DNA from 4 places in the Pseudomonas sp. GW822-FHT06D10 genome. Region 2 is predicted to be linked to each of the others. Evidence: riboswitches for the same ligand, from Rfam matches in the RefSeq annotation. Region 2 holds a riboswitch; each other region holds the start of a gene.
What was found. Region 2 has a riboswitch for cobalamin ahead of AC1RL5_RS16210 (TonB-dependent receptor plug domain-containing protein). Riboswitches for the same ligand answer to the same signal wherever they lie in the genome.

Region 1: linked by a shared signal. The riboswitch ahead of AC1RL5_RS04355 (TonB-dependent receptor) and the one ahead of AC1RL5_RS16210 (TonB-dependent receptor plug domain-containing protein) in region 2 are both predicted to bind cobalamin.
Region 3: linked by a shared signal. The riboswitch ahead of cobO (cob(I)yrinic acid a,c-diamide adenosyltransferase) and the one ahead of AC1RL5_RS16210 (TonB-dependent receptor plug domain-containing protein) in region 2 are both predicted to bind cobalamin.
Region 4: linked by a shared signal. The riboswitch ahead of AC1RL5_RS00970 (CbtB domain-containing protein) and the one ahead of AC1RL5_RS16210 (TonB-dependent receptor plug domain-containing protein) in region 2 are both predicted to bind cobalamin.

Annotation. Positions count from the first base shown of each region.
Region 1 covers NZ_JBXALN010000001.1:999,742-1,003,945, reverse strand. The annotation lists gene AC1RL5_RS04355 (TonB-dependent receptor) at 1-1,534, opposite strand, end outside; cobalamin riboswitch at 1,645-1,849, opposite strand; gene AC1RL5_RS04350 (NAD-dependent epimerase/dehydratase family protein) at 2,213-3,145, shown strand; gene AC1RL5_RS04345 (bifunctional glycoside hydrolase/polysaccharide deacetylase family protein) at 3,224-4,204, shown strand, end outside.
Region 2 covers NZ_JBXALN010000004.1:507,709-511,912, forward strand. The annotation lists gene AC1RL5_RS16200 (arginine N-succinyltransferase) at 1-857, shown strand, start outside; gene AC1RL5_RS16205 (arginine N-succinyltransferase) at 907-1,980, shown strand; cobalamin riboswitch at 2,197-2,400, shown strand; gene AC1RL5_RS16210 (TonB-dependent receptor plug domain-containing protein) at 2,553-4,204, shown strand, end outside.
Region 3 covers NZ_JBXALN010000006.1:413,121-417,324, reverse strand. The annotation lists gene bluB (5,6-dimethylbenzimidazole synthase) at 1-538, opposite strand, end outside; gene AC1RL5_RS22595 (cobyrinic acid a,c-diamide synthase CobB) at 531-1,871, opposite strand; gene cobO (cob(I)yrinic acid a,c-diamide adenosyltransferase) at 1,882-2,493, opposite strand; cobalamin riboswitch at 2,575-2,807, opposite strand; gene AC1RL5_RS22585 (hypothetical protein) at 2,979-3,560, shown strand; gene AC1RL5_RS22580 (PQQ-dependent sugar dehydrogenase) at 3,631-4,204, shown strand, end outside.
Region 4 covers NZ_JBXALN010000001.1:198,310-202,513, reverse strand. The annotation lists gene cobN (cobaltochelatase subunit CobN) at 1-432, opposite strand, end outside; gene cobW (cobalamin biosynthesis protein CobW) at 436-1,506, opposite strand; cobalamin riboswitch at 1,605-1,816, opposite strand; cobalamin riboswitch at 1,958-2,183, shown strand; gene AC1RL5_RS00970 (CbtB domain-containing protein) at 2,280-2,468, shown strand; gene AC1RL5_RS00965 (CbtA family protein) at 2,480-3,181, shown strand; gene AC1RL5_RS00960 (cobalamin biosynthesis protein) at 3,178-3,591, shown strand; gene cobM (precorrin-4 C(11)-methyltransferase) at 3,674-4,204, shown strand, end outside.

The sequences.
Region 1 (4,204 bases), on a different contig from region 2:
GGCTCGGGTTGAGGCTGATCAGGTTGCTGACCCCGTCTTCACTGGTGGAGTACTGGCCGTACAGCGACAGTTGATCGGTGACCGCGAACACCAGGCCGGCGCGCCAGTTGCCGCCGGTGAGGCTGCGATCGGTGCGGGTGCCGGCGCGCAGATCACTGCGATCGATATGGTTCTGGTCGCGGCGGATGCCGGTCACCAGCGACCAGCGCTCCGACAGTTGCAGGCGGTTTTCCGCAAACAGGGCGAAAGTGCGGGTGCTGCTGTCGGTCTGGGGCGAGAAGGGCGAGCGGCTCTGGAAGTAGCCCGGTGCCGGGTTCCACGGGTCGATATAGTCGCTACCGATATCCTTGTAGGGCGAGTTGTTGGCCACACCGAAGCGAATCCTGTTGTACTCCAGGCCGATCACGGTCCTGCTGTCCAGGCCGAACAGCGAGTGGTTGAAGGTGAAGCTCTGGCGATCGCCGATCTGCTCCTGATCGTGCTTGATCTCCAGGTAGTCGCCGCGCAGCAACTGCTCCCGGGAGCTGACCCAGTTGTAGGCTTCGGCGTTGCGCCAGTGGCGGCGGCTCTTGATGTAGTAGAGCTGGTTGCTGGCGCTGAGGTTGTCGCTCAGGGTCCAGTCGGTGTTGAGCCGGGTCCATTCGTCGTTGTAGCGCTGCACGGCGTTGCGCAGGTTGTAGTTCTTGTCCCGCAGGCTGTCGCGGTATTGGCCGGCAATCAGCGGCGTGCCGAAATAGCTGGCGGGTTCGCTTTCACCGCGTTCATGGGCCAGGGTGAAACCGAGGTCGTCGGTGGCTTGCCAGCGTAGCGCCGCGCTGAGTGCCAGGCTGCGTGACTGGCCCTGGTCGACCCAGCCATTGCTCTGCTGCTGGTTCAGGGTCAGGCGGTAGCTCAGGGTGTCGGTCAGCGAGCCGCCGCTGTCCAGGCCCAGTTGCTGGCGATCATGGGAGCCATAGCCCAGGCGCAGGCGGTTGTGGATCTCACCGTCGAAGGGCTTCTTGGCAATCACGTTGATCACCGCGCCGGTGGCGCCTTCCCCGTACAGCACCGAGGCCGGGCCGCGGATCACGTCGATGCGCTCGACCATCCACGGGTCCACCGGGAAGGTCTGGCTGCCGGCGCCGGTGTACAGGCGCGCGCCGTCGAACAGGGTCATCACCGAGGAGTGCCCGGTAAAGCCGCGGGCCGACAGTGCGGTATTGCCGTTGCCCGGGGTGGCGATGCTGGTGATGCCGGGGGAGCGGGTGACGGCATCCTGCACCGTGAGGTTGTTGCGGTTGCTGATGGCGTCGTTGCCCAGGCTGCTGGTGCTGGCCGGAGTCTCCAGGGCCGTGAGGTTCAGCCGCGAGCCGGCGGGCAGGGGGGTGTCCAGAGAGGTTTGCGGGGCGCTGGAGACTCCGCTCACTTGGGTCTCGGGCAAGACCAGGGAGGTTTTCTGCTCAGCCAAGGCCAGCGCCGGGTAGGCCATGCAAGGCAGGAGGGTGAAACACAGCGAGGGGCTCGCCAGGTGTTGCAGCAAGGAGGTGCGGGACATGCGATTCCTACTACTTGTAAGGAATGAATGAATCCCGGAGGGAACAACGCATAGGGAATCGCGGGCAGCCGCGCCCACGAAAACCGGACTGCGCCCGCCCACCGCGGGGTTGTCAAACGAAGTTGCAGGCCGGTCTCCGGGCTTGCGAGGGTCATGAGGCATTCACCTTCCCATGCCTTGGCACAGTGGTCTGTCGAATGCTTCGCTCGCTTACCGTTGCGGGGGCAGCGCCGGACTGATCATCGAAATGACGCACCGGCTTCCCGTTTAACCCCATGCACGGCGGCATGGGACACCTGAAACTGGCGCGCATATGAGCACTGCCGAGCCCTTGCGTCAATGGCATGTGGCCAGCTACGGCGGCGGTTTCAGCGCTTTATACCAGGTAAGTCAATATATTGACCTATTTTTCCTGGCGCTTAAATAATCAACAAATATCGACGCATTATTGACGATTTTGCTTTTCTGACCCAGTATGTCGGCGCTGAGCGATTGATTATCTTGAGTTTTTTTTTGACGCCAAAGCGCTGAACTCTGCTCCGAAAATAGGCGAAACAGCCTATGGCGCAGAGCAGCCACTAAAAACATGACGGCCAGGATGGCAAGTAGCCAGGGCTGATCCGTTGGCTGTGCTAGCTTCAGACGGCGTAGCCGCGATATTTCTCTTTGGAATGATCTATGTCTGCCGAACGGATACTGGTTACTGGGGGCGCTGGTTTTATCGGTTCTCACCTCGTGGATGCACTGCTGGCCAAGGGTTATGCGGTGCGGGTTCTGGACGACCTTTCCACGGGCAAGGTCGGCAATCTGCCCATGGGCGATGCTGGCCTGGAACTGCTGGTGGGGGATGCCGCCGATGCGGCACTCCTGGCGGATGCCGTTCAGGGCTGCGATGCCGTGGTGCATCTGGCTGCTGTGGCGTCGGTCCAGGCTTCGGTCGAAGACCCGGTGGCCACCCACCAGAGCAATTTCATCGCCACCCTGCGCCTGTGCGAGGCGATGACCGCGGCCGGTATCCGCCGCGTGGTGTTCGCCTCCAGTGCGGCGGTCTATGGCAATAACGGCGAGGGCACGCCGATTGCCGAAGACACCCCTAAATCTCCCCTCACGCCCTACGCGGCGGACAAGCTCGCCAGCGAGTACTACCTGGACTTCTACCGCCGCCAGCATGGGCTGGAACCGGTGATCCTGCGCTTTTTCAATATCTTCGGCCCGCGCCAGGACCCTTCATCGCCGTATTCCGGGGTGATCAGCATTTTCAGCGAGCGGGCCAAGGCCGGGCGGCCCATCACCCTGTTCGGCGATGGCGGGCAGACCCGCGACTTCGTCTATGTCGCGGACCTGGTGAAGATCCTGGTGCAGGGCCTGGAATGCCCCGCGCCGGCAGCCGATGCCACCAATGTCGGGCTCGGCGGGGTGACCACCCTCAACGATCTGATTGGCGCCCTGCAGCAGATCAGCGGCAAGCCGCTGCAGGTGAGCCACGGCGCGACCCGCTCCGGGGATATCCGCCATTCCAAGGCCGACAACCGCCGCTTGCGCGAGCGCTTCGACCTGGGCACGCCCAGCAGCCTGGCCGAGGGCCTGGAACGGCTTTACCGCAGCCTTTAGTTCGTTGCCTTAGGGGCGCGCCATGGCGGCTGCCCTAGAGCCTGATGTTGTGCAGATTGATCTACTGAAGAGTGAGTTATGGATATCGAGTTTCGCAGGGGGCATGTCTGCAAAGTGGTTCGACGCCTGTTTACCGCATTGGCCTTGTGTGCCACCAACACCCTGGTGCAGGCCGCGCCCGCGGCGCCCGCCAGTGTCGGGTTCTGGTACGCCGAGCAGCCACCCTTGCAGGAGCTGGCGCAGTTCGAATGGGCAGTGGTCGAGCCCGGCCATATGGCCAGCGCCGATGTCGCTACCTTGCGCAAGCTCGGCAGCCAGCCGTTCGCCTACCTGTCGGTAGGGGAGTTCGACGGCAACCGCGCTGCCCTGGCCAAGCAGGCCCTGGCCCAAGGCGCGAGCCCCGTGCGCAACAAGGCCTGGGACAGCCAGGTGATGGACATCGCCACCCCGGCCTGGCGCGAACACCTGTTCAAGCGTGCCAAGGCGCTGCAGGACCAGGGCTACGCCGGCCTGTTCCTGGACACCCTGGACAGTTTCCAGTTGCTCCCCGAGGCCGATCGCGAACCGCAACGCAAGGCCCTGGCCTCGTTCCTGCGGGAACTGCACAGCCGGCTGCCCAACCTCAAGCTGTTCTTCAACCGGGGCTTCGAGGTACTGGGCGAGCTCGATGGCGTCGCCTCGGCCGTGGCGGTGGAATCCATCCACGCCGGCTGGGATGCCTCGGCCAAGCGTTACCGCCCGGTTTCCGAAGCCGACCGCACCTGGCTTGAAGGCGAACTCAAGCCGCTGCGCGCACGCAACATCCCGCTGGTGGCCATCGATTACCTGCCGGCCAACCGTCGGGAAGAGGCGCGCAAGCTGGTCCGGCAATTGAGCCAGGAAGGCTTTATCCCGGTGGTCACCACCCCGGACCTCAACGCCCTGAGCATGAGCACGGTGGAAGTCCAGCCGCGACGCATCGCCATGCTCTATGACCCGCGCGAAGGGGAACTCTACGATCACGCCGGGCACCGCATGCTCGGTGGCCTGCTGGAATACCTGGGTTACCGGGTGGACTAC
Region 2 (4,204 bases):
AGGGCCCGGAGAACTATTTCCTGGTGCTCGAGGACCTCGACAGTGGCCAGTTGCGCGGCTGCTCGGACATCCTCGCCACTGCCGGTTTTGCCAGCCCGTTCTACAGCCTGCGCAACCGCCCGTTCATCAGCAGTTCCCGGGAGCTGAACATCCAGCACGGGGTGCCCACCCTGTCGCTATGCCACGACCTCAGCGAACAGACCCTGCTGCGCAGCTTCCATGTCGACCCGCCGCTGGGCGGTACGCCACTGGCCCAGCTCACCTCCCGCGGGCGGTTGCTGTTCATCGCCGCCCACCCCCGGCGCTTCGCCGACAGCTGCATCAGCGAGATCGTCGGCTACAGCGACGCCAACGGCGAGTCGCCGTTCTGGCAAGCCGTGGGCCAGCACTTCTTCGACCTGCCCTATGTCGAGGCCGAGCGCCTGTGCGCCCTGCAGGGCCGCGGCTTTCTCGCCGAACTGATGCCCCAGTACCCGCTGTACATCCCGATGCTGGCGCAGGCGGCCCAGGACTGCATCGGCCAGGTTCACCCGGATGCCCGGGAGGCCTGCCAGATCCTGATCGACGAAGGCTTCGCGCCGACCCAGTACGTCGACCTGTTCGATGCCGGGCCGACCCTGCAGGGGCGCAGCCACCAACTGCGCTCGATCGCCCAGAGCCGGGTCGCCACCAGCTACCCCAGCCCCCAGAGCGGCCAGGGCCAGCAGTGGCTGCTGAGCAACGAGCGGCTGCAGGGCTTTCGCGCCATAGTCGCGGCGCTGGACACCGCCCCGAGCGCTGAAATCGGCCTCGACCCGGCCATGTTCCAGGCCCTGCAACTGGTGCCGGGCGAGCCGGTACGGAGCGTTGCCTTATGAACCGGCCCCTGTTGCCCCCCTGCCCGGCGTCATTGCCAGGAGCCCGCCAATGATCGTCCGTCCGATCCGCGTCACCGATCTGCCGGCGGTCTTGAGCCTGCTCGAAGGCAGCTGTCGCGAACTGAACAACCTGTCCACCGACCCCGAGCGCCTGGCCCATCGGGTGCGCTGGGCGCAGCGAGCCTTCGCCAACCAGGTGGAGCGGGCCGATGCCGACTACCTGTTCGTCATGGAAGATGACGAGCAGCAGGTGATCGGGGTCTGCGGCCTGAGCGGCGCCATCGGCCTGCGCGAGCCCTGCTACAACTACCGGGTCGGCACCACCCACGGCAGCGCCCCGGTGCTGGGCATCGAAAAGCACATCCCGACCCTGTTCCTGTGCAACGAGATGACCGGGCAGTCGCTGCTGTGCTCGCTGTTCCTGCGCCGCGATCACCGCCAGGGCTACACCGGCCGCCTGCTGTCCACCGCGCGCCTGCTGTTTGTCGCCGAATTCCCCCGGCTGTTCGGCGACAAGCTGGTGGCCGAACTGCGCGGCCAGCTCGACAGCCAGGGCCGCTCGCCGTTCTGGGACAGCCTGGGGCGGCACTTCTTCAAGATGGGTTTCCAGCAGGCCAATCGCCTGTCCAGCCACGGCAGTAAATCCTTCATCGCCGAACTGATGCCGCGCCAGCCGCTGTATACCTGCCTGCTCAGCCCCCAGGCACAGGCCGCCATCGGCCAGGCCCACGTCAGCACCGAACAGGCGGTGAGCATCCTGCGCGACGAAGGCTTCAGCCATCAGGGCTGCATCGACATCTTCGATGGCGGGCCGCTGATCGAGGCCGAGGTGGCGAAGATCCGCAGCGTGCGCGAAAGCCAGACCCTGCCCCTGCTGGTGGGCACTCCGGACGCACAGGCGCCGGTGTGGCTGATCCACAACCGGCGCCTGGAAAGCTGCCGCATCACCGCCACCCCCGGGCGCCTGGTTTCGGGTTGCCTGCTGGTGGACCGGCTGACCGCCAAGCGCCTGCAACTGCAGCCAGGCGACTCGGTACGGGCGGTGCCGCTGCTGGCCTGCGAGTCACGCACGGCCCTGCACGCACAGCGGCACCTGGCCCCGCAAAGCGCCCTGCTCCTGTAGCCGCTGCCGCAGGCTCGGGCCGCGTTCGGAAGCACGGCCCGCAGGGGCGCGAAATCTCAAGACCGCTGAGGCGCTCGACATGAGACTGCCAAGCAAGGCCCTGCGGGCCTTTGTGCAGCCTCGCGGGCTCGGCAGCGGCTACAGAGGCGTCAGGGCGATGAATCCGGTAACACCTGGCGGCAGGCGCAACGTTGACGAACGCCGGGGCGGATGTTCATATGCCGCCCAGTTTCAGGTGCCTCCTGCCGCCGTGCAGGAGGTGAAACGGGAAACCGGTGCGCCCCTTTTCGGGCAAGTCCGGTGCTGCCCCCGCAACGGTAAGCGAGTGCTGCATTCAACAGGCCACTGTACCCAAGGTATGGGAAGGCGAATGCCGCCAGACTCGCAAGCCCGGAGACCGGCCTGTGACGTCTGTTTGGCAATCCTGCGGTGGGCGGGCATGGGCCGGTATGGTCGCGTGCCCGTGGCCGATACCCTCTCCTGCGTGCTTCCCGAAGACACTTTCGAGAAGACCAACAATGACAACACCTGACACTTTCCTTGCACGCGACTGGCGTGCACCTCGCCGCACCATGAGCGGCGCCCTGCTCGGCTGCCTGTTCAGCCCCCTGCTGCTGGCGGACGACAGCCCCCTGACGCTGGACCGGCAATTTGTTTCCGCCCCCTCGGTGGAGTCCACCACGGTGGCCGAAATGGCCCGGTACGGCAGCAAGGTGGAGATCATCGACCGCCAGCAGATCGAACGCGCCGGCCCCAGCAGCGACATCACCCGGGTCCTGCAGATGTACGTGCCGGGGCTGTATGTGGCGCCCAAGAATGGCCCCTTCGACTACGGCACCTACTCCCTGCTGGGCGGGCGCAACGACGACACCCTGATCCTGCTGGACGGCGTGCGCCTGAACAACCGCCTGTACGGCGGCCTGTACCTGGATACCCTGCCGGCCAACGCCATCGAGCGCATCGAGGTGCTCAAGGGTGGCCAGAGCCTGCTGTTCGGTACACAGGCGGTGTCCGGGGTGATCAACATCGTCACCCGCAGCCCGCAGACCCGCGACGTCTCCGGCGAGGTCAACCTGGGCCTGGACAGTTTCATGGGCAGGAGCGGCGATGCCCGCGCCGAGCAGATCCTCAGCAACGGCCTGGGCGAGCTGGGGCTGTTGGCCTATGTCAGCCACAACGTCTCCGATGGCTACCAGCCATTTCGCAACAGCGCCTACAACGCCAACACCCGGGACAAGAAACGCGGCTATGAAGTGACCACCTTCGGCGCCAAGGCGATCCAGGGCCTTGGCGACGCTTCGCGGCTGGAACTGTTCTACCAGTACAGCGACGCCAACCTGGATTTCGCCCGCCCGGTGAACAACCGCAAAACCACCAACGACCGCATCCAGCAGATCGCCACCGCGACCTTCGAGCAGCGCCTGGGCGAAGGCTTCAGCTACTTCGTCAAGGGCCATGTCAACGACTGGGACACCCGCTACACCAGGATCGACAGCCTCGACGACGCCAGCCTCAAGGTGCGCAACCACAACGACTACTGGGGCTTCACCGACTGGGGCCTGCAGGCCGAGGGCAAGGCCGAGCTGGACGGCGGCCACGTGCTGGTATTGGGCACCGACAACCAGTGGTTCAAGGGCCAGGACGACGTGCTCAAGATCGACAACAAGCAGGCCCAGGCCAATGCCCTGTACACCCAGCTACGCCCGGTGTTCGACGCCCTGCCCGACTGGCACCCGAGCCTGGGCGTGCGCCACGAGAAAATCAGCGGCGGCGAGAGCGCCACCGTGGGCATGCTCACCTCGCTCTACGACCTGACGCCCCACTGGCAACTGCGCGGCCAGTACGGCAGCGCCTTCAAGCTGCCCAACGCCGAGCAGCTGTACGCCAACGAGGACTACGAAAAAGGCAACCCCGACCTCAAGCCGGAAAAGAGCCTCAATGCCGAGCTCGGCCTGGACTACAAGGGCAGCCTGCTGGCCGGCGAATTCAACGCCAGCGTCAGCGCCTTCCACCGCAAGATCGACGACCTGATCACCCTCGACGCCAACGATGTCTGGAGCAACGGCCAGGGCCGGATCAAGGTGCGCGGCATCGAACTCGACGGGCGCTGGCAGTTCAGCCCGCAATGGACCCTGCAGGCGGACATGACCCGCAACCTGGTGGAGTCGCGCAACGGCGTGACCCTGAGCAACATCCCCGGTTTCTTCGCCCGTTCGCGGCTGGG
Region 3 (4,204 bases), on a different contig from region 2:
GGCACAGCACGGCCACGGGCTTGGCACCTGCCGGCAGCCCCAGCAGATCGGCCAGGGCCTGAGGATCGAACAAAGACACCCACCCCATTCCCAAGCCTTCGCTGCGGGCCGCCAGCCACAGGTTCTGGATGGCGCAGGACAGGGACGCCAGGTCCATCTCCGGCAGGGTCCGACGGCCGAAGATGTGTCGTTCGCGGTCATCCATCAAGGCGGCCACCAGCACCTCGGCACAATCGTTGATGCCTTCGACCTTGAGCTTCATGAACTCGTCGGAACGCTCACCCAGGGCTTGGGCGGTGCGCACCCGCTCCACCTCCACCAACTGCTGGATGTGCTTGCGCAACAGGCGGTCGCTGATGCGAATAAAACGCCAGGGCTGCATCAACCCGACACTGGGCGCCTGATGCGCTGCTTCCAGCAAGCGCCGCAACACTGCCGGCTCGACACTGCCACCCGCGAAATGACGCATGTCGCGGCGCTCGGCGATGGCCCGGTAGACCCCCTCGCGCTGCGCCTCAGAGAACCCCTGCTCACTCACCCGCCACGCCCTCGGCTAAAACCGGCTCAACAGGCGCGCCCGGCGCAAACAACGCCGCCACCGCCGCCGGATTGGACGGGAAATAGAAGTGCACATAAGAGGCCGTCATCCGTCCCTGGCGATACACCGCTTCCGCGCCGCGCCCGCCGTTGGGGCTGAGCCCACGGGCGATGGGCAGCAGCTCGGTGCTGGTCAGGGAATGGTGATAGGTGTGGCCGCGCAGACTGCCTTCGGGCAAATCCACCGCCTGCAAGGCCAGTGCCGCCAGGCGCTTCTGCATTACCGCATCTCCGGGCAGCAGGCCCAGGAGCTCGGCACGCTGGCCTTCGACATCGGTCAGGGAGTCCAGCAGGTAGAGCATGCCGCCGCACTCGGCGAGCAGCGGCTTGCCGGCCGCGTGATGGGCACGAATGGCCTGCAGCATGCTGCTGTTGCGGGCCAGGGCCTGATGGTGCAATTCGGGATAGCCGCCGGGCAGGTACAGGCTGTCCGCGTCGGGCAGCTGGGTATCGTGGATCGGCGAGAAGAAGCTCAACTGCGCCCCCATGGCTCGCAACAGATCGAGGCTGGCGCCATAGGTGAAGGCAAACGCCTCGTCCCGCGCCACGGCAATCCGCACGCCCTTGAGCAGCGGCGCGCAAGCCACCGGCGTGGGTGCGGCAAAACTCACCGCTGGCGGCAGTTCCACCTGGCAACTGCTGGCCAGGGCCTCGGCGGCGGCATCCAGGCGCAGGTCCAGATCATTCAACTCGCTGGCCTGCACCAGCCCCAGATGGCGGCTGGGCAGCTCGATATCGGTTTCCCGGGACAAGGCGCCATACCAGCGCAAGCCTTCCGTCAGGCTGCCTTCCAGCAACTGCGCATGGCGCAGGGTACCAACCCGGTTGGCCAGCACCCCGGCAAACGGCAGGTCCGGCTGGTAGCGCGCCAGGCCCAAAGCCAGGGCGCCGAAGGTCTGGGCCATGGCGGTGCCATCGATCACCCCCAGCACCGGCACGCCGAAATGCCGCGCCAGATCGGCGCTGGAAGGGGTGCCATCGAACAGGCCCATGACCCCTTCGATCAGAATCAGGTCGGCCTCTCCCGCCGCCTCCCAGAGCAGACGGCGGCTTTCCTGCTCGCCCACCATCCACATGTCCAACTGGTACACCGCGGCACCACTGGCGCGCTCAAGAATCATCGGGTCGAGAAAATCCGGGCCGCACTTGAAGACCCGGACCTTGCGCCCCTGGTTGCGGTGCAAGCGGGCCAGGGCCGCGGTCACCGTGGTCTTGCCCTGGCCGGAAGCCGGTGCGGCGATCAACACTGCCGGGCAATGACGAACATCAGTCATGAATTCACGCTCACAGCTCGACACCTTTCTGCGCCTTGATCCCGGCCTGGAAGGCGTGCTTGACCATGCCCATCTCGGTCACGGTATCGGCCAGCTCGATCATCTCCGGCTTGGCGCCGCGACCGGTCACTACCACATGCTGCATGGGCGGACGGGCCTGCAGGTCACTGAGCACCTGATCCAGGTCCAGGTAGCCGTGCTTGAGGGCAATGTTCAGCTCGTCGAGCACCACCAGGCCAATATCCGGGTTGCTCAGCAACTCCCTGGAAACCGCCCAGGCGGCTTCAGCCGCAGCGATATCGCGCTGGCGATCCTGGGTTTCCCAAGTAAAGCCTTCGCCCATCACGTGAAAGCGCACCTGCTCGGGGAAACGCCGGAAGAACAGTTCTTCGCCGGTGCTGTTACGCCCCTTGATGAACTGCACCACGCCACACTGCATGCCGTGGCCCATGGACCGCGCCAGCATGCCGAAGGCCGAGCTGCTCTTGCCCTTGCCGTTGCCGGTCAATACCAGCAGCAGGCCGCATTCGTTGGGCGAGTTGGCAATGCGTTCATCGATCACGGCTTTTTTGCGCAACATGCGCGCCAGATGGCGCTCGTCACGATCGGGGGATTCACTCATGGGGCAGCTCTCCGTTGGGGCTGGGGAACGGGGGGCAGGGAAAAGGAACAGACGGCGCTAGCCTGGCATCGCCCACCGTGATGCCGTTGGATGGATCAGGCCGGTCTCCGGGCTCATGAGCGGCATGGCTGCCGGACTGCGCGCCTTCCCGTGTCATTGACACAGTGGCGTCAGGCGCAGTCTTGACTCATCTACCGTTGCGGGGGCAGCGCCGGAATCGTCGTCGGCTCCATCACTGGAACAGACCCTGACCGGCTTCCCTGTTTCACTCTGTCGGCCACGGGCCACAGAGCACCTGAAACAAGTCGCGAAGGTTAGAGGGTTGGGGGTGGAGCGTCAATTAAAGCCGGCCGTCGCCCCCAGCACAAAACTGCACTGCATCAATAAACTGACGCCAATCTTGTGCCACACTCAGAGCAATGATATCAAATAGCCACTTTTCAGCGCCCCAGGCGCCAACCACACAACAATAAGGGGTGAGTTCGATGCAAGGCATGATCATCAGCAATCCGAAGCTGGAATTCCTGCGCCCGATGCTGGAACGCTGGTTCGATTGCATCGATCGCTACAACGCGGTTCGCGGCGATAACGAAACGCCCTACTGGTTCGACGAGCAGGCCAATCTCGGGCTGCTCAGCGCGTCGGCCTGGATGGCCGAGATGGTCAGCCTGGAACACAGCCCCAGCAGGAAACAGCAGGAAGAAGGTGCGCGCAACGCCCGCACCGACCTGTACCTGGCCACCAAGGAAGAGCGCGCCTACATCCACGCCACCCAGCGCTGGCCAAGGGTCAACAGCCTGAACCTGACCCAGGCACTGCTGGACGTTGCCCAGGATGCAAAAAAGATCAGCTACGCCAGCGACCTGAGACTGGGTTGCCTGTTCGTTGCCCCACAAAAATCCCAGCACAGCGCTACGCCGGAAGAGCTCCAGGACATGCTCGACGAACTGCAGAAAGAGCACTGCTGCGCCGTGGCCTGGTACTTCCCCTACGCGTATCGCAAGCTGCACAACGAGGCCGGCCACTACCACCCGGGCGTCGCCGTGCTCTTCAAGGAGGCCCGCTGATCAGGCGGAACCATCGACTGGCTATGCTTCTCTATGACTACGACGTCCGTGCACTCATAGGGAAATTCGCATGCTCAAGCTTCAGCACAGCCTACTGATCGCCATCGCCGCCGGCCTCGCCGCCTGCGGCGAAACTTCCAGCCTGCAGGTGTCCGACGGCACCGGCCCCAACCCCAAGCTGCCGGAACCCAACCCGACGCTGATCCCCACGGTCAACATCGCCCCCGCCATCGGCTGGCCGCAAGGCGCAAAACCCCAGGCCGCGGCCGGCACCCAGGTCAAGGCTTTCGCCGAGAACCTCGACCATCCACGCTGGCTCTACGTCCTGCCCAATGGCGATGTGCTGGTGGCGGAAACCAACGCCCCGCCCAAACCGGATGACAGCCAGGGCATTCGCGGCTGGATCGCCGGCAAGGTCATGGGCCGTGCCGGGGCGGCCGTGCCCAGCGCCAACCGCATCACCCTGCTAAGGGACCAGGATCACGATGGCGTGGCGGAGACCCGCACAGTGTTTCTGGAGAACCTCAATTCGCCCTTTGGCATGACTCTGGTGGGCAATGACCTGTATGTGGCCGATACCGACAAGCTACTGCGCTTTCCCTACCAGAGCGGCGACACCCAGATCAGCGCAGCCGCCACCAAGG
Region 4 (4,204 bases), on a different contig from region 2:
GCCCTGGCGCAAAAACTGCCACAGGCGGTCGCGTTCGCCGGCAGCCACCGTGCTCAAGTCGCTGAGTTCCGGGTCCGGGCGGTCGTCCCCCGGCACCAGGATCAACTGCACCCCGCGCCTGGACAGCTCCACCAACTGCTCGACGCCGTAGCGCCAGTAGGCGATGCCACCGTGCAGGGAAATCAGGATGACCTTGGCGTGGCGCAGCACCTGGTCCACATACAGATCCACCGAGGCGTGGTTCTGCACCTGCATCGGATTGGCCAGGCGAAAGCTGGGGTAGTCCTCGGGCAATTGCTCGGCGGCGTCCGCCAGCAGCGCCAGGCTGGAATCGCCGCTGCACAGGATCACCAGCTCGGCGGGGGTTTGTCCCAGGTCGGCAATGTTGTCATCCGACACGAAACCGCCGGGCTGGGTCCTGAGCAGGTGCATGGCTTAGACGCTGAGGGCGGCGCGCAGTTGCGCTTCGAGCTGGGCGGCGTCCAGTTCCTGGCCGATCAGCACCAGACGCGTGGTACGGGCCTCGTCGGCGCCCCACTTGCGGTCGAAGTGCTTGTCGAAGCGCGTGCCCACGCCCTGGATCAGCAAACGCATCGGCTTGTTGGGGATCGCGGCAAAACCCTTGACCCGCAGGATGCCGTGCTTGACCACCAGTTGGGTCAGGGCGTCCAGCAGCAGGCTTTCGTCGGCCTGGGGCAGCTCGATGGAGATGGAATCGAAGGCGTCGTGATCGTGGTCGTCGTGATCGTCATCGCCGTCATGGTGATGGTCGTGGTGGCTGTGGCGGCCGTCGATGTGTTCCTCGGAACCGGCACCCAGGCCCAGCAGCACATCCAGGGGCAGGCGACCGCTGCTGGCTTCGATGACCTTGACCGCCGACGGCAGCTCCTCGGCCACTTCCAGGCGCACCTTGGCCAGGTCTTCGGGGCTGATCAGGTCGGTCTTGTTGAGGATCACCAGGTCGGCGCTGGACAGCTGGTCGGCGAACAGCTCATGCAGCGGCGATTCGTGGTCCAGGTTGGGGTCGAGCTTGCGCTGGGCGTCCACTTGATCGGGGAAGGCGGCGAAGGTGCCGGCGGCCACGGCCGGGCTGTCGACCACGGTGATCACCGCATCGACGGTGCAGGCACTGCGGATTTCCGGCCACTGGAAGGCCTGGACCAGAGGCTTGGGCAGCGCCAGGCCGGAGGTCTCGATGAGGATGTGGTCCAGGTCGCCACGGCGCGCCACCAGTTCGCGCATCACCGGGAAGAACTCCTCCTGCACGGTGCAGCACAGGCAACCGTTGGCCAGCTCGTAGACTCGGCCGCTGGCCTCTTCCTCGGTGCAGCCGATGGCGCATTGCTTGAGGATTTCGCCGTCGATGCCCAGCTCGCCGAATTCGTTGACGATCACCGCAATGCGCCGGCCCTGGGCATTGTCCAGCATGTGCCGCAACAGGGTGGTTTTGCCCGAGCCGAGGAAGCCGGTGACGATGGTGACGGGAAGTTTGGCCAGTGTTTTCATCGGATGCCCTTTGGCAAAAGGAGGCGGGCAAACGGGACGAGAACCACAACGCCGGGCGCGCGGAGATTTCGCCACCGGATCACCCCGCCCGGTTGTAGTGAGAATCTTGGATCGAGGCAGGTCTCCTGGCTGAGGGCTTGCCAGTCGTCGGACCGGCGATTGCTGCGCCTTCCCACCGGCGTCGTCGACGCCCATGCAGTGGCCTTGCAGCAATCGAACCCTTCACAGTTGCGGGGGCAGCCGCGGCATCGACCGCGTTCCCTTCTTAGCTTCGACCCGTGGCCGAAGAACCTCGAAAGCGCAAGGCTACGCAGAGCCAGGGGGACGGTCAATCGACAATGCGCCCGTAGCAGCCGGCTTGCCGGCGAAAGAGCCATTGAACCTTGCACCAGCGCGGCGCACACCTGCGCAGCGGTCACGGCAATTGACGCCCCTGCCCCGCCCATGATCTCCTACACACCTTGTTACGGGTGCCCTTTACAGGGTGAAACGGGAAACCGGTGAATCACGTGCTTAACTAAAAAGCCGTGGCCAGTCCGGTGCTGCCCCCGCAACGGTAAGCGAGCGAAGTGTCAGATCCACTGTGCCAAGGCATGGGAAGGCGACACTTGCCGGTACGGCATGACACAGCCCTGCCCCTCGCAAGCCCGGAGACCGGCCCGCAACACTTACATAACAACCCGCGGTGGGCGGGCGCTGTTGCAAACCCTGCGTGGCCATCACGCGGGGTTTTCCTGCGCCTCTACCCCGCTGACACTCCAGAGGGAAGCGCCATGTCGATCATCAGCAGCACCAGCCACTCCGCCAGCACGACCTCCACCCTGAGCCAGCGCCTGGTGGCCGCCATCGGCGCCTCGATCCTCGGCGCGTGCCTGGTGTACTTCGCCGGCTTCTCCCACATCGAGGCGGTGCACAACGCGGCCCACGACACCCGCCACAGCGCCGCCTTCCCTTGCCATTGAGACCTGCCGACATGATCAAGCGTATCGCGCAAACCGCAGGTTTCACCGGCCTCTTGGCCGCCCTGCTGCTGACCCTGCTGCAAAGCTTCTGGGTCGCCCCGCTGATCCTGCAGGCGGAAACCTATGAAAAGGCCCCCGCGGCCGAAGTCCATGAGCACGCCGAAGGCGCCATGGCCGCCCACAGCCACGATGCCGAAGCCTGGGAGCCGGAAGACGGTTGGCAGCGCGTGCTGTCCACCACCGGAGGCAACCTGGTGGTGGCCGTGGGCTTCGCCCTGATGCTGGCCGGCCTCTACACCCTGCGCGCGCCGAACCGCACGTCCCAGGGCCTGCTCTGGGGCCTGGCCGGCTATGCCACCTTCTGCCTGGCGCCGACCCTGGGCCTGCCGCCGGAACTGCCGGGCACCGCCGCAGCCGACCTGGCACAGCGGCAGATCTGGTGGGTCGGCACCGCCGCCTCCACCGCTGTGGGCATTGCCCTGATCGTGTTCGCCCGCAACTGGCTGCTGAAGGTCCTGGGCGCGGCCATCATCGCCGTACCCCACGTGATCGGCGCGCCGCAGCCGGAAGTGCATTCGATGCTGGCCCCGGAAGAACTGGAAGCGCAATTCAAGATCGCCTCGCAACTGACCAATGCGGCCTTCTGGCTGGCCCTCGGGCTGATCAGCGCCTGGTTGTTCCGGCGCAAGAGCGCGGGCCAGTACTCGGCATGATCGAAGTGAGCGCAGCGCCGACCCTGGTGGTCGGCCTGGGCTGCCAGAAAGGCTGCCCGGTGACCACGCTGCGCGCCTTGCTCGACCAGGTCCTGGCGGCGCACCAGTGGCAGGCCCGGCAGGTCCTGGCCCTGGCCAGCATCGACCTCAAGCGCAACGAACCCGGCCTGCTGCAACTGGCGGAGCAACTGCAACTGCCGCTGACCTGTTTCAGCAGCGGCCAGCTCGCCCCCTTTGCCCTGCGCCTGAGCCACCGTTCACAGATCGCCTTCGAACGTACCGGCTGCTACGGCGTGGCCGAAAGTGCTGCCCTGGCCCTGGCCGAACAGCTGTCACCCGGCCCGGCCACACTGCTTGTTCCCCGGCAAAAATACGCCCAGGCCACCCTGGCATTGGTCGCCGCCCGGTAGAATCCCCGATAATCCCCACCTTCGATCATGAGCAATCTTCATCTGAAGCACGGCTCCCGACCTTTTTTCACAGGACACAGCCATGACTGTCTATTTCATCGGCGCCGGCCCCGGCGACCCGGAACTGATCACCGTCAAGGGCCAGCGCCTGATCCATCGTTGCCCGGTGATCATCTACGCCGGCTCCCTGGTCCCCCAGGCAGTGCTCGACGGGCACCGCGCGGAGCGGGTGATCAATAGCGCCGAACTGCACCTGGAGCAGATCATCGAGGCCATCAAGCAGGCCCATGCCCGGGGCCAGGACGTGGCCCGGGTACATTCCGGCGACCCGAGCCTGTATGGCGCCATCGGCGAGCAGATCCGCTGCCTGCGGGAGCTGGGCATCCCCTTCGAGATCATCCCCGGGGTCACCGCCACCGCCGCCTGCGCTGCCCTGCTGGGGGCCGAACTGACCCTGCCGGACGTCTCCCAGAGCGTGATTCTTACCCGCTACGCGGACAAGACCGCGATGCCTGCCGGCGAGGATTTCGCCAGCCTGGCGGCCCACGGCGCCACCATGGCCATTCACCTGGGGGTCAATAACCTGCCGAAGATCGTTGCCGAGTTGCTGCCC